2 regions of the Pseudoalteromonas sp. MER144-MNA-CIBAN-0113 genome follow, and region 2 is predicted to be linked to the other one. Evidence: predicted binding sites of a transcription regulator. Region 2 holds the regulator's gene; the other holds the start of a gene.
What was found. The regulator FliA, encoded in region 2, starts transcription of late flagellar genes. The targets are predictions, from matches to a motif close to CTAAAGNTNNNNNNNNNNNNGCCGATA.
Positions count from the first base shown of each region.

Region 1: a site for FliA is predicted at 4,124-4,150, ahead of AAEY57_RS15045 (flagellin). Genes of this name have one in related genera too.

Region 1 covers NZ_JBEOOG010000066.1:12,170-20,455, forward strand. Annotated here, with positions in the region: gene flgK (flagellar hook-associated protein FlgK) at 1-1,086, shown strand, start outside; gene flgL (flagellar hook-associated protein FlgL) at 1,089-2,348, shown strand; gene AAEY57_RS15040 (flagellin) at 2,624-4,027, shown strand; gene AAEY57_RS15045 (flagellin) at 4,245-5,645, shown strand; gene AAEY57_RS15050 (flagellar protein FlaG) at 5,745-6,131, shown strand; gene fliD (flagellar filament capping protein FliD) at 6,160-7,584, shown strand; gene AAEY57_RS15060 (hypothetical protein) at 7,775-8,098, opposite strand; gene fliS (flagellar export chaperone FliS) at 8,098-8,286, opposite strand, start outside.
Region 2 covers NZ_JBEOOG010000025.1:18,652-26,937, reverse strand. Annotated here, with positions in the region: gene AAEY57_RS08755 (flagellar motor protein) at 1-469, opposite strand, end outside; gene AAEY57_RS08750 (protein-glutamate methylesterase/protein-glutamine glutaminase) at 462-1,613, opposite strand; gene AAEY57_RS08745 (chemotaxis protein CheA) at 1,667-3,883, opposite strand; gene AAEY57_RS08740 (protein phosphatase CheZ) at 3,898-4,665, opposite strand; gene cheY (chemotaxis response regulator CheY) at 4,682-5,065, opposite strand; gene AAEY57_RS08730 (RNA polymerase sigma factor FliA) at 5,106-5,816, opposite strand; gene AAEY57_RS08725 (MinD/ParA family ATP-binding protein) at 5,843-6,703, opposite strand; gene flhF (flagellar biosynthesis GTPase FlhF) at 6,696-8,186, opposite strand; gene flhA (flagellar biosynthesis protein FlhA) at 8,208-8,286, opposite strand, start outside.

The sequences.
Region 1 (8,286 bases), on a different contig from region 2:
TTAGGTATGGATGCAAACGGCGAGCTTGGAGGCGATATTTTTAATATCCCAACGGTCAGTGCTTTTGTTTATCAAGCAAATACCGGAACAGCTAATATGTCAGCAACCGTTGAAGCTGGTAAAGGCAGTGAACTACCAGCGAGTGATTTTGTGATCACCTATACGGGGAACCCTAACGAAGTAAGTATTCAGCCAATAGATAATAAAGGTGAACCTTTAGGCACAGCCTCTTTAGCAACTATTCCACCCAGTGGCATTATCGATTCAGCCGCTATTACCAGTGGGGAGTCGTTTGGTTTAGAGCTAAACGTAACCGGAGCCGGTAATGCCGGTGACCAATTTCAGGTAAAACTTAATAGTGGCGCGGCAGGTAATATATCGCTGACAACAGGTCGAGGCGAAGACATTGCCTTAGCCTCTCCAATTAGAACAGCTGACGGCCTAGATAATACAGGCACAGGCAGTATTTCACCGGGTAATGTCACCGATGTAACCACGGGTAGTTTTAGTAATCCTTTGGATTTAGCAAATGGCCCTATTAGCATTGTTAAAACAGCCAATGCTAACGAATATCAACTTACTGATGGGAATGGTACAACCACGTTTACGGTTACACCGCCTGCTAACAATATACTCGCTCAAGCCGGGGCACCATACGATGGTTATGGCTTTGATTTTAATATTGAAGGCGTACCAGCAACGGGAGATACCTTTAATTTAGAATTTAATGAAGGTGGTTTTGATGATAACCGCAACGGTCAAAAACTTGCTGACTTACAAAACACCGATTTAGTACGTCAAAATGTGGTAGCAAGTGCCTCAGCCGATAATCATAAAACCTTGAACCAGGCCTATGCTGGGTTAGTAACCGATGTTGGTGTAGTAACCAGTCAAGCAAAAACCAACGGGGCGGCATTTGATGCTTTAGCACAGCAATCAGAAGCCTGGTACGAATCGTTGTCGGGCGTAAATTTAGATGAAGAGGCAGCTAATTTGCTGCGTTTTCAGCAATCTTATGCTGCATCGGCTCAAGTACTGTCTGCAGCACGTTCTATTTTTGACACTTTACTGAGTGCGGCGAGGTAATTATGCGTTTATCAAATAATTTAATGTATCAAAGTCAAATTAATAAAATTTTAGATAATCAACAGGGCGTTGCAGGCGCTTTAGAGCGAGCAAACACAGGTCAAAAGTATTTGAGTACCTCTGAAAACCCAGCTGCTATATCGCAAGGGATGTTGTACACCAATAAAATAGAAACCAATGAGCAGTTAACTAAAAATATAAAGCAGCTAAATGGTCGCTTATCAACCGAAGAAAGCATACTTAAGGGTATGAACGACACTATTTTAGAAGCGCAAATGCTAACCATACGAGCGGGCAATGGTTCGTTAGGTCAAAGTGATTTGGCTTCAGTTGCCAGTGAACTAAAAGAATTGCAAAAATCGCTGCTTAACTTAATGAATAGTCAATCAGAAGGGGGGAAATACCTATTCTCTGGCTATCAAGACGATATTCAAACCTATACATTTAATAGCACTAATGGCAAATACGAATACCAAGGCGATCAAGGCCAGCATGAAGTAACCATTGCAAAAGGGGTTGAGATAAAATCAAGCGATAATGGCTTTAATGTATTTGAACGCGTAGATGCACGTCTTGATGTGGTGTCGAATGATGGAGCGCCATCAGGCGGCATTACCGCAGGGACTGTTTATGTTGAAAACCAAGGCGAGTTTGACAAGTTTCATAAAGATAATTATAACTCAGACCCAGATCCGCTTATTTCTCCAACGATCAATACCTATAACGTTAATGTTATCCCTGGTGCAACGCCTTCAGCGCCTGATCAGTATGAAATATTACGTGATGGTAATCCTCTTGTACCACCTGTTACTGGTGAAGTAACTGATGAGCCGATTGAGTTTGCAGGCATGGAAATTCAACTTGAAGGTGTAGCACCCGGCCAGCTTGATTTTACCCTTGAAAAGCCAGGTAAAGAAAATGTGCTTAATACGCTTGAAGATCTGATCACTAGTCTAAATGACGAACAACTTGATGGAGCGCAAATTAACCAAGCGTTATCGGATGGGTTAATTCAGCTTAAAAATGCCAGTGAGCAAATTGTGTTTACTCAGGCTGGCCTAGGTGGGCGTATGAACGTGGTGGAGCGTGTGACCGATTCAAACAGTGCTCTAGATATTAATAATCAAGAAAACAGAGCGAGCTTAATTGAAATTGATCCTGCTGCAGCTATTAGTGAACTTACTAAACAAGAGTCTGGTTTACAGGCTTCACAAGCGACTTTTGGTCGCTTGGCTAAACTTTCATTATTCGATTATTTATAAATACCATCCAAGGCAGGTTATTACTATACGAGAAAAGTAGGTAATAACTTGCCTTAACGAAGCGGCAAAAAACTGTCACCCCCTTTTTATCTTCTGTCAAAAAATCGCTAACTTCTAATTTAAAGCCGCAATAAGTGTTATTTAGTTGTTTTAAAACATAGGGTTAATCTTTTTTTACTAGTTGGCACAAGTAATGCATTCAACTAGTCATAGACAGTGTGGTTTTTGCTTAAATATTTTGAACCACATTCTGATTGAAACTAGGAGATGGTAAAATGGCTTTAAGCGTAAATACAAATGTTGCATCACTTAATGGGCAACGCAATCTATCTAAATCTAGCATGGCACTTGAAACCTCAATGCAGAGACTATCATCTGGTTTGCGTATTAATAGCGCAAAAGACGATGCTGCAGGTTTACAAATTGCCAACCGACTAACGTCTCAGGTTAATGGCCTAACGGTTGCTCAGCGTAATGCCAACGATGGTATTTCTATGGCGCAAACTGCTGAAGGTGCAATGCAAGAGTCAGCAAATATTCTGCAACGTATGCGTGACTTATCACTGCAATCGGCGAATGGTTCAAATAGTGCGGTTGACCGTGCATCACTGCAAAAAGAAGTAGCAGCCCTGCAACAAGAGCTCACTCGAATTGCAGATACCACTAAATTTGGTGGCACCAGCTTACTTGACGGCACTTTTGGTACTAAACAGTTTCAGGTAGGTGCAAATGCGAATGAAACCATTAATGTAAGTTTACGTAATGTTGCTGCCGATGCTATTGGTTCCAACGAAATTGATGGGCCAGGAACTGTATTTGGTGTAGTAGCTGCAGGCAGTATGGCTGCAAATGAAGTTGTAGCTCCTGGATCACTGAATATCAACGGTACTGATGTTTTAATTGGAGCAAATGATGGCGCTGATGGTGTAGCTAATTCTATTAATGGAGCTGCGGCTGGTGTTACAGCTGAGGCTCGTCTAAATGTTGTTATCGCAGGGATAACGAGTACCGATAATGCAACTATAAAAATTGGCGATGATGAATATGACTTAGGCACTTTTGGTGGTGATATGGCGCGCCTAGCAGAAGAGATGGTGGCTGACGGTTATGATGCTGTTTATGACCCAGCTGCAGGCAATATTAGCCTAAAAGCAACAGGTGTTGATGGTATTGAATCTGTAATGGAAGCAGTTGGTACGCCTGCTGGTGGATTAACGTTTGATGGAACTGCTGCGGGAGCAACAACAGCTTCAAAAACATCGGAAATAAATTTGTCATCACCGAGCAAAATTGGTATTTCAAACGATGGAGCAGCAAATGAGCTCCAGATGTTTAATAGCTCATTAAGTCAATTGTCATCAGTGGAGGCGATTGATATTAGTGGTACAACTAGTGAAGGTGCTCAATCTGCAATTCAAACTATTGATGCTGCATTAGCGCAAATTGACGCCCAGCGTGCAGACTTAGGTGCGGTGCAAAACCGTTTTGGTTTTACCATTGCCAATCTTGCTAACGTATCTGAGAACGTGTCAGCTTCTCGTAGCCGTATTCAAGATACTGATTACGCGCTTGAAACAGCAACCCTAACTAAAAACCAAATTATGCAACAAGCCGGTACCACTATTTTGTCGCAGGCAAACCAGTTACCACAGGCCGCATTAAGTCTTTTAGGTGGCTAATGCCAGCTAGTTATAAAAAAGCCAAGCAAATATGCTTGGCTTTTTTATTTGTATTTCAATCAATTAAAAGTTTTTACTGTTTTTTTTAAAAAAAAGCTAAAGGTAATTTTATAACGGCCGTTAACTTAATTAGAACGGAGCTTGAACAGATTTTTATTGTGATGGCTCTTGGTTAAAATCAATTAGTTACATTACGAAAGTAATCAGGAGTTATAACATGGCTTTATCAGTAAATACTAACGTTGCATCATTAAATGCACAAAGAAACTTATCAAAATCTAGCGAAGCATTAGGTACATCAATGCAACGTCTTTCATCTGGTATGAAAATTAACAGTGCGAAAGATGATGCGGCAGGTCTACAAATTGCGAACCGTCTTTCTTCACAAATTAATGGTTTAGGTGTTGCTCAGCGTAACGCGAATGACGGTATTTCAATGTCGCAAACCGCTGAAGGTGCGATGCAAGAGTCATCAAACATCTTACAACGTATGCGTGACCTATCTTTGCAATCAGCTAATGGTTCAAACGATGCAAACGCTCGTGCCGCACTACAAAAAGAAGTTGGCGCATTACAGCAAGAGCTTACTCGTATCGCTGAAACGACTAAATTTGGTGGTACAAGCTTACTAGATGGTTCGTTCGGTACTAAACAATTCCAAGTAGGTTCAAACGCTAACGAAACAATTAACGTAACTTTGCGTGATGTATCAGCAGATGCGCTTGGTGCAAATGAAATTGATGGTGCTGGTTCTGTATTTGGCGCAGTAGCTGCAGCTGGTGACATGGCTACAAATGAAGCTATAACAGCAGGCACACTAAATATTAATGGTGTCGATGTTACTCTTGGGGCTAATGATGGTGCTGATGGTGCTGCAGCAAAAATAAATGCTGCTGCTACAGGCGTAGTTGCTGAAGCTCGCTTAGAAGTAACTATTGCTGGTATCACTAATACAGATAACGCAACAATCAATGTTGGCGATGACAACTATGATTTAGGTACCTACGGTGGTGATATGGCTCGCTTAGCTGAGGATATGGTTGCCGATGGGTATGATGCAGTTTACGATTCTGATGCTGGTGAAATTACACTTAAAGCAACAGGTGTGGATGGTATTGAATCTGTTATGGATGCAGGTACTCCAGCTGGTGGTTTAACATTTGATGGAGTAACTGCATCTACAGCAACGGCTTCAAAAACATCAGAAATAAACTTATCATCACCGAACAAAATTGGTATTTCTAATGATGGAACTGCCGATGAAACTGAATTATTTAGTGCTTCTACAAGCTCTTTGACATCAGTTGAAACTATTGATATTTCTGGGGCAACAAGTCAAGGTGCACAAGATGCAATTCAAACAATTGATGCGGCGCTTGCGCAAATTGATGCACAACGAGCAGACTTAGGTGCGGTTCAAAACCGTTTTGGCTTCACTATTGCTAACCTTTCAAACGTATCAGAAAACGTGTCGGCTTCTAAAAGTCGTATCGAAGATACAGATTATGCTGCAGAAACGGCTAAACTGACTAAAAACCAGATTATGCAACAGGCTGGTACAACAATCTTAGCTCAGTCTAACCAGTTGCCACAGGCAGCACTTAGCTTATTAGGTTAATTTAACAATAAGCTCTATACTTAACTACTAAGGAAGGGGCAACCCTTCCTTTCTTGTATAGGTATAAAGCTTTATATCGCTTTATAGTAGGAGCGAATTATGGAAACGCAAAGTTTAAATCTAAATATCAGCTCAGCGCAAAAAGGTGAGGTTACCTCAAGTTACCAAACCCCATCACAAGTTAAGCAAAATGCTGATGAACAAAAGAATACACCCATCACCACCACTGCAAGTAATAGCGAAATTTCTAAAACTGAGTTATCACCTGAAAAACTAGAGAAGGTGGTACAGCAATTGCAGGACTTTATGGGCGAAATGAATCGCAGCCTTCAGTTTAAGGTCGACGAAGATTCTGGCCGTAATGTTATTAAGGTGATTGATAAAGAAAGTGGTGATTTAGTTAAGCAGTACCCGTCTGAAGAGGTATTAGGTATCGTTGCTAAATTAGCGGAAGCCACCGGTGTATTGGTTGATTTTAAAGTTTAGTTTTCAGTAATTTAAGAGGGTAATTATTATGGATATTTCATTTAAAGGTATAGGTTCAGGGCTTCAAGTTAATGAAATTGTAACTGCTTTAGTGAATGCTGAAAAAAGCCCTTACCAAGCTCGAGTAACTAAACAGCAAGCAAACTTTACTACCGATATATCTGCAGTAGGTACCCTAAAAGCCTCTTTGGAAGAGCTTAATGGTTCACTAGAATCATTGGGTGACATCGAAAACTTTCAAAAGCGCACTATCAGTGGCAGTGACGACTTTGTTTCTTTAAGCTCTGAAAAAAACGCGCAAACCAATAATTACTCTATTAAAGTTAATAGTTTGGCTGAGAACCAAAAGCTAACATCAAATGCTATAGCTGGCGATGAAGCGGTGGGAGAGGGTAAGCTCACGATTAGTTCTGGCTCTAACAGTTTTGACATAAATGTGTCAGACACAGCAAAGCTGGCTGATATACGTGACGCGATTAATGACTCTGCTGACAATGATTCAGTTAATGCTACTATTATTACCGATGATACGGGGCAGCGATTAGTGTTATCAAGTAAAGAAACCGGCGCAGAAAACGCAATAAAAATTGTAGTTGATGATGTCGGTGATGGTGGTAATACAGACTTGTCTGGCTTGTCTCGTCTTGCGTATGATAGTGATACAACATCAACAACGTATGCTGAAAACTTAAACGAAGTAACAGCAGCGACGGATGCTTCAATTACGATTGATGGGACGCTTGTTGCGACAAGCAGTACAAATGAATTTAAAGATGTCATTGAGGGCGTCACCATTAATGCCAAAAAAACTCACAATGCAGACGATGATTTAAGTAAAGCAACTATCACTGAAAATAATAATAATGTTGCTGCTGGATTAAAGTCGTTTGTAGAGAAGTTTAATGCATTTATTGATTTATCAAATCAGCTCGGTCGCTCTAGCGCTGAAGAGGGCGTTGGTGCACTTGCGGGTGATTCATTACTTAGAGGCTCTGTAAACCAAGTACGCTCGATGTTAACATCTGAATTTAGCACGGGTAATGGTAATACCGACTTTTTAGCTAACTTTGGTATTAGAACTGAGCGCTCAGGTAAGTTAAGTATTGATTCTGACGCTCTTAAAGCTGCCGTAGAAAGCGATCCACAAGCTATTCAAACGTTTTTTGTTGGCGAAAATGACGGTGATGGTTTTGTTGGCCAGTTAGATACTGTTATTAAAGGTTATACGGCCTCTGATGGTATTTTTAGTTCACGTATTGAAGGGCGTGAAACACAACTCGATAAGCTACAAGATGAAGTTGATGCATTTAATAGCCGAATGAAAAAGTATGAAGAGCGACTATATAGCCAATACAATGCCATGGATATATTAGTTGCTAACCTAAACTCGACAGGAGGTTACTTGCAGCAGCAATTAGCTAACCTACCGGGTGTGGCTAAAAAGTCTAGCTAAACAATTAACTTTGTTTAGCAAATAAAGCCTGGCTTATGAGTCAGGTTTTTTTATGTTTGTTCGATTGTTAGTAACTAACTGTGTTGTTTTATAGTGAGGTTTGAGGAAATAAAAATACAGAGTGAAAAATCTGCTTAATCACTCTGTAAAGGGGAATAAAATAGGGGGTTAGCTAAGGCAAGAAGTGTTTTTAAATATTAGATTTATACTTATTTACAGCTTTTTTATTTTTTTGATTACCAACTATTTTAACCGCTAATAGTTGCTTTTGATTATCTATTTTAACAGATAGCTGTTCTATTAGGTTAATTAAAAACTCAAGTTCAGTAGCTGAATAATGAGTTTTTTCTCTAGAAAGTGAGCTACTTATGTGAATATCAAGTTTATTATGAATATTCAGCGCTTGCTCAATATCCCAATCTTCTGAGTCAGCAATCAAACTTACTAGCTCATTGCAATATGCTCGAGTCTCACTATCTTTAACTTGTGAGCTTGTAACCCGATTTAAAGACATTACAGTTGTGGTTCTCTTTGTTCGAATGGAATTGCTTCCCAGCCTGACTTAATCTCTTTAATTAAGGTAATTACTTCATCAATTTTATCAATGTTGTTTTCAAGGTTTGCAGTTAATAAGCAACGCTGACAGTAATCGTACAAAGAGTCTAAGTTAGTTGATACTTCATTATTGTCTTCAAAATTTAA
Region 2 (8,286 bases):
CAATAGTTGGGCTATACCCACCCATTGCTTCATATACCCGGCTAGCATCAAGTAATCGTTCTCGCTCAAGTAATAAGTCAATCTCGAGGGTATCGCGTAGTTTTTGCTCTGAACAGCCATCAACTAATAAGCTCAGTCCTTTGGCGGCATAGGGATCTGAATGCGCAAGTGCTTCGCTTTCTAATGCTAAATACCCTTCTTGACGGGCTTTATGCGACCAGCGTTTTACTTGCTCAATAGCATCTTCAATATCATGGTCGTCGGTAACAAAAACCCAATGAGTAATACCAAGCATTTTTTTAAATGTATTGGCTGATGTTTGTAGCATCACCGCACCTAATGTACCGCCTAATACAATAATTAGTGCAGGCCCATTAAACAGCGCAGATACCACACCTCCCTCTAAAGAATAACCGATTGCAATAGCACCTAATGCAACCAGTAATCCTAAAACAGAAAGCTTATCCACAGCCAGCCTCTCTTTTTAAACGTGCAGCCACATCATGAAGGCTAATGCTTTCGCTCGCTAAACCTGCACTGGCTATCGCCTGAGGCATACCATAGACAACACAGCTTTTTTCATCCTGAGCCCAAATTGTAGCGCCAGTTTGCTTAAGCATGCGAGCACCATCACGACCATCTGCACCCATGCCTGTCAAAATAATGGCAAGCACATCACCTTGATACGCTTTGGCCGCACTGGCAAAGGTAATATCAACACTTGGTTTATAGTTTACTCGTTCATTTTTATCTTCAAACACACGAAGGGTTCTATTAGAGCCACGTCCTTCTACCATCATTTGCTGGCCACCTGGCGCTAAATAAGCGCACCCAGGTTGTAATCTATCGCCTTGCTGCGCTTCTTTTACCTTAATCTTACACAAGCCATCTAAGCGAGTAGCAAAAGCCGGGGTAAATGCAGCAGGCATATGCTGTATGAGTAAAATAGGGTGTGGAAAATTAGCAGGTAATTGCGTCAAAATAGTTTGCAGTGCAACCGGCCCACCTGTGGATGTACCAATAGCAACTAACTGATACTGCTTACCACTGGCACGCGCTGAGGCACTGCTGCTAGTAGATGCAGGACTCGCATTATTAAAGCTACGATCAGGTTGAACTATCGGCTTTTTAGCAAGGTTAGAAAAGCGCTCAGAGCTGTTTGACGCTGGTTTACTAATACTTGGAGATGGGGCCGTTCTCGTAATTCTTCCAATACGCTGGCGGCCTATTTCCTTAACCTTATTTTGCAATAACTTAATTGCATCATCGTTATTGCGAGCAATATCTTCAAACTTTTTAGGTAAAAAGTCCATCGCCCCAGCATCAAGCGCATCCAAAGTGGCAGATGCTCCTGCTCGTGTTAACGATGAAAACATTAAAATAGGTGTTGGATTACTCGCCATGATCTCTTTCACAGCACTAATACCATCCAGCACCGGCATTTCAACATCCATGGTGATAACATCAGGACGTAACTGAGCTGTTTTTTCGACGGCCTCTCGGCCATTTACAGCAAAGCCTATTACCTCAATGCCGCTGTCTTGTTCAAGAATTTCACTCACTCTGCGGCGAAAAAAGCTTGAATCATCAACTACTAAAACTTTAACAGCCATTTCGCTCTCTTATTCAATGAATGGGTAGGCATAAAGTTTATACCTACTTTTTATTATCCAGCGTAATGCTTTAGCATACTCGGTACATCTAATATCAGTGCAATTCCACCATCAGAGGTAATAGTCGCACCCGCCATACCCGGCGTACCTTGCAATAATGCATCTAGAGGCTTGATCACCACTTCTTCTTGACCTATTAGTGAATCAACAACGAACCCTACTTTTTGAGTCCCTATTTGCACAATAACGACATGCCCTTGTGCTTTTCGCTGACCTCTATCAGCGCCTTTTATAAGCCAATGTTCAAGGTAGAATAATGGAATCGACTTTTTACGAACAATAATCGTTAGCTGGCCATCAACCACATTAGTTTTTGTTAAATCTAAGTGGAATATTTCACTTACACCCGCTAGCGGCAAGGCAAAGGTTTGCTCTCCCACCACCACCATTAAGGTAGGCAATATCGCAAGTGTTAGTGGAACTTTGATTTCTAAAGTAGTCCCTACGCCCATTTCTGATTTTATGTTAACCGAGCCATTGAGCTGAGTGATTTTTGTTTTAACCACATCCATACCAACACCACGGCCAGAAATATCTGAGATTTCTTCTTTGGTTGAAAACCCAGGTGCAAAAATAAGGTTATAAGCTTCAGTATCAGAAAGACGACTCGCTTGGTCGTGATCAAGCACCCCTTTACTAATCGCAATCTTTTTAAGCTTTTCAGCATCCATACCGGCACCATCATCTTGGATGGTAAGCAGGATATGGTCGCCTTGCTGAGACGCTGATAAAGTAACAGTACCGGTTCTAGGTTTACCCGATGCTTCACGAATATCGGGCATTTCAATACCATGATCCACTGAGTTGCGCACTAAATGCACGAGTGGATCTGCCAATGCTTCCACTAAATTTTTATCTAAATCGGTGTCTTCACCAACAAGTAATAAATTAATATCTTTTTGCAGCGTTCGTGCTAAATCTCGTACTACACGGGGGAAACGGCCAAACACTTTTTTAATTGGCTGCATTCGTGTTTGCATTACTGCACCTTGGATATCAGCAGTCACAACATCTAAGTTGGAAATAGCTTTACCCATAGCCTCGCTGTCAGAGTTTGTTGCCAAGCTTACCAAACGATTTCGCACAAGTACTAACTCGCCCACCATGTTCATTATTTGGTCTAGGCGTTTGGTATCAACACGTACAGTTGTTTCTGCCGGTGGAGGCGCTGCTTTTTTGGGCGGCGCAGCTTTAGCTGCTTGTGCCGCAGGAGCCGGCTTAGCTGGCTCTGGTTTAGGCTGTGGCTTAGCTGCAGCAACTGGTTCTGGCTTTTTAGCTGCCACTGGTTCAGGTTTACTTACAGGAGCCGGTGTTTCTATCGACTTAGGTGCACCTTTACCATGAAGTTCATCAAGTAAGGCTTCAAACTCGTCGTCACTTATTTCATCATCGCCCGAGCTTTGCTCGTTACTTGGTGAAGCCACAGGAGCCGATGGTGTTTGTTGTGGTGTACTTGCGGTTGCTTGGCTCACTTCGCCAAAGCTGCCTACACCATGAAGTTCATCCAATAAGCTGTCAAATTCATCGTCAGTTATATCACCACTGACATCATTGCCACTTGATGATGATTGTTTTTCTTGTGGGGCTTGCCCTTTTCCATGAAGTTCATCAAGTAGGCTTTCGAATTCGTCTTCGGTTATTTCATCAATCTGAGACTCAGTACTGCTGCTATCTGGGCCGCTAAATAATTCATCAAAAGCAAACGGGTCTTCTTCAGCATCGTTGCTCGGTTGCTCTGCAACTGGTTCAGGCTCTACCGATGGAGTTTCCACAGGAGCTATATCTTCAACCACAGAATCGCCGGCAAGCTCTTCTGCTGTCGGTGGCTGCCCAAGTTTGTGAAGTACTGCAAGTAATTCTGGATCAGCAGGCTCTGGCTGGTCACGATTTTTAATCGTGGCAAACATTTCATTAATGGTGTCCAGTGCTTGTAAAATCACATCCATTAATTCAGAGTTAACTGTTCTTACACCTTGGCGCAGTAAATCAAACACATTTTCAGCACCATGACATGCATCAACAAGCTCTGTCATAGCCAAAAAGCCAGCGCCACCCTTTACAGTGTGGAAACCGCGAAATATTGCGTTTAGTAGCTCAGTATCATCTGGGTTGTTTTCCAGTTCTACTAACTGTTCAGATAAAAGCTCAAGGATTTCTCCGGCCTCTACTAAAAAGTCTTGTAAAATATCTTCATCGACTTCAAAGCTCATGCAGTACTCTCCTATTAGAAGCCCAAACTTGATAATAGATCATCAACTTCATCTTGATCAGATACAACATCATTACGCGTTTCTTTATCAATAATAGGCCCTTCGGGACCTGCTAGTGTTTGTGCAACAATGGGATCTTCTATTTTTTCTGGTTGTTCAGTTGGTTCAACCTCACCACCTTGCGCTGCAAATGCAGTTAACAGGTGAATTAAACTTTCTTCAACTTCACGGACAAGTTCAATAACACGGCGAATAACCTGACCGGTTAAATCTTGATAGTCTTGAGCCATCAGCACATTAGTCATCAGCATTTGTAACTCATCGGTTTTGTGATGAGAACTGCTCATAAACTTATCAATACTATGGCAAAGTGATTTAAACTCACCAAGCTCTATTTCGCGGTTCATTAAACGATCCCACGTTGGCTTGATATCAGCTATTTCGTCAGCGATTTCTTGTGCTAATGGTAAGCTTGCTTCAACCGCATCCATTGTCTTATTGGCTGCGTTTTCTGTCATTTCCATGACATAGTTAAGGCGTTTTTTTGCGTCAGGGATGGCATCAGTGGTAATGTCTGTTAAACGCGTGTCTAACTCGAAACTTTTTAAAGCTTCGTGCAGTTGACGCGTCAACTTACCCACCTCAGCAAATAACTGTGATTGCTCTTGTGAAGCTGTTTCTAAAATTAACTGATTCGCTTTATCTTGCTCACCATTTTCTAAAAAAACAACTAACTGGCGAGCTTGTTCTAAAGTAATCTGAGGCGCAGCAGGTGCTGACATAAGCCTCTCCCTCTCATTAACCTAAGCGTTCGAACACTTTTTCTAATTTAGTTTTCAATGTACCTGCAGTGAATGGTTTAACAATATAACCATTAACACCTGCTTGGGCCGCAGCAATTATTTGTTCTTTTTTAGCTTCTGCTGTAACCATTAAAACAGGAATATGCTTTAATTTTTCATCAGCTCGAATTGCCCTTAAAAGATCAATACCTTGCATGCCTGGCATATTCCAATCTGTTACAACAAAATCAAACGCTTGATTTTGCAACATAGGCAAAGCAGTTGACCCGTCATCTGCTTCTTGAACATTGGTAAAACCTAAATCGCGCAACAGGTTTTTAATAATACGTCTCATTGTTGAGAAATCATCAACAACAAGAATTTTAATGTTTTTATCCAAAACATCCTCCAGTGAGGCCTGAACCTTTATTTACTTACTTCTAGTTTATCCAGTCATTGATTTTTGCTTTAAGCTTAATCATCGCCTGACCATGTATCTGACTTACACGCGATTCACTTACATCGAGTATATGCCCAATTTCTTTTAAATTCATCTCATCGTTATAGTACAAAGAAAGCACCATTGCATCTTTTTCCGGTAACGACTTTATTGCACTGAGTAAAGACTCATTAAACCGTTCATTTTTAACATTATTGAACGGTTTGTCTAGTGCTAAATCTTGGCCATGAGGTGTAATCACATCGTCATCTATACCAAGGTCTTCAATACCTAACACTTTGCTTACATTTACATCGTTTAAAATATGATGGTACTCATTTAGCGAAATTTCAAGTTTTTCAGCAACTTCACTATCTTTAGGTTCACGGTTTAAACTGTTCTCAAGCGCAACAATAGTTTCTGCAACCAAACGGCTTTTTCTGTGAACTGAACGTGGAACCCAATCGCCTCGGCGCATTTCGTCTATCATCGCACCACGAATACGAATACCGGCAAAGGTTTCAAAGCTTGCGCCTTTGCTTGCATCAAAGTTTTTTGAAGCTTCAATTAAACCAATCATACCCGATTGAATTAAATCATCTAGCTGCACACTGGCCGGTAAACGAGCAATTAAATGGCACGCCACTTTTTTGACTAATGAGGCATGCTTTTCAACAATCATATTTAAATTTTGTGTTGACTGATATCCCATAGCTCTATTCACCGGTATTGTCATTGTTAGTTACTAACTAGTTTCTCAATGAAAAACTCTAAATGACCCGAGGCTTGACTAGGTGTTGGCCACTTAGCAATTTTTGTAGCCAGTGTTTTAAAAGCAATTGCAGCAGGCGACCCAGGAAAAACCTCAACAATTACTTTTTGGCGGCGCGTTGATTTGCGCATATTCTCATCATAAGGAACTGTTGCAACCAACTCCATTGATATATCTAAAAATCGGTCGGTAACCTTTGAAAGTTTTGCAAACAATTCCTGCCCTTCGCGTAAGCTACGCACCATGTTGGCAACAATTTTAAATTTGTATACGCCGTGCTCACGGCTCAGTACTTTAATGAGCGCATAGGCATCGGTAATTGATGTTGGCTCATCACATACCACCACAACCACATCCTGTGCGGCACGAGAAAAGCTCAATACCATGTCAGAAATACCCGCAGCGGTATCAACAATTAAAATATCAAAGTCGGTGTTAAGTTCACTAAATGCACGAATAAGTCCAGCGTGCTCTGAGGGTGATAACTCAACCATACTTTGCGAACCCGATGTTGCAGGCACTATTTTTATGCCTGCGGGACCTTCGACTAAAATATCATCAAGTTCACATTCGCCCGATAAAACATGAGATAAATTACGCTCAACGCGCAGTCCAAGCATCACATCACAATTCGCTAATCCTAAATCAGCATCTAGTACAAGCACACGTTTGCCTTGTTGGCCTAACGCGATTGCCGTGTTAAGGGATACGTTCGTTTTACCCACTCCACCTTTGCCGCCGGTGACAGCGATAACTTTTACGCCGTTATTATTATTCTTGCTCATTTTGCGAAGGCCGCTTGCTTGATCTAAAACTGTGTTAATCATACATCTCTACTGTGCTCGACGCCACTGATTGGTGTCGTGATTGTTGTGCTTTTATTCTTTTTAAATACAATTGCTCAGCTTTTTTTACTAGTTTTTCGGCATTTGCCACTCTAATATCTTCTGGTACTCGCTGACCGTTAGTAAGATACCCTATTGGGAGACGATTTTGAATCGCAATACTAATAATCTCACCTAAACTCAATGACTCATCAAGTTTAGTAAAAATACATCCGCTTAGCTGTACTTTTTTAAAGTGCCTTACTGTTTCTTGTAATACATTAATTTGCGCCGTCGCACTTAATACTAAATAACTACGTATATCAACACGCTGATTACGCATCAAGGTGTTTAACTGCTCGGTTAAGCGTAAATCACGTTGACTCATTCCTGCTGTATCAATTAAGACTAGACGTTTATTTCGTAAATGGTATAAAACTTCTGCTAATTCATTTGCATCTTTAACTTGTTTAACGCCACAACCTATAATACGACCATACGTTGCTAGCTGCTCATAAGCACCAATACGGTAGGTATCGGTAGTAATAAGCGCTACTTTATCGGCACCGTATTTTTGTGCACCCAATGCTGCCAGTTTTGCAACTGTGGTGGTTTTACCCACGCCAGTAGGTCCGACTAACGCAAAAACACCGCCTTGGCGAAGTATTTCGTTGTTCGTGGTTTGCATTTGATCTTCAACCATGTTCAATAAAGCTTTCCAGCCTTGTTGGCGAGACACATCGTCTGGTACAAAACATGCCATTTGCTCAGCAACATTTTTTTCTATCCCCATACCGACTAAGCGGTCAATCATACATGCACGGGTCGGGTCGCGACGTGCCATATCTTGCTGCATTAAACCTGATACTTGGTGCTCTAATAGTTGACGAATTGCGTTCATTTCTTCACGCATTGTGCTGATGTCACTGGATTCTTTATGCATTGTTTGCTGACGCGGTGCGCTAGGTGAATCTAAATCGTCAAAGCCACTGTCTAAGTCGTCGAAACCTAAGCTATCGGCTTGGGTGCGAGGGCGCACTGGCGCGCTTTGTTCACGTTCAAACATATTTTTAGGTCGTGATTGCACAGGCTCTTGTTCTTGATAGTGACCAGAAGTGTCAATGCCAGAGTGTGAAAACATTGAAGCAAGCTCTGCTGAACGAGGACGTGGAGACTGACGCTCTAGTAAAGCTTGTAAGCTATCTGCAACCTTTGCCTGTGGCTTAGGTTGAGCGCGTTGCGGTTCTGGTTTAACAAAATTATGTGAACTTTGCTCAGTATGTGCAAATGAAGCTCTTGCAGCAGGTTGGCTTTGAGGCTGCTCTGGCGCTTTTGTCGCTGCTTTGTCGTAATCAACTGCAGCAACAATTTCAACGCCATTAGCTAGTTTTTTATTTGACATAATAACCGCATCAACACCCAACTCTTCTTTTACTTCTTTTAGTGCAGTGCGCATGTCTTTAGCAAAAAAACGTTTAATTTTCATAATTCAAACCCCTTTAAAATCTTATTGTTGGCCTACAGAGCTGACAATCTTGATCTGTCTTTCATCTGGTATCTCTTGATAAGACATCACTCGCAATCCT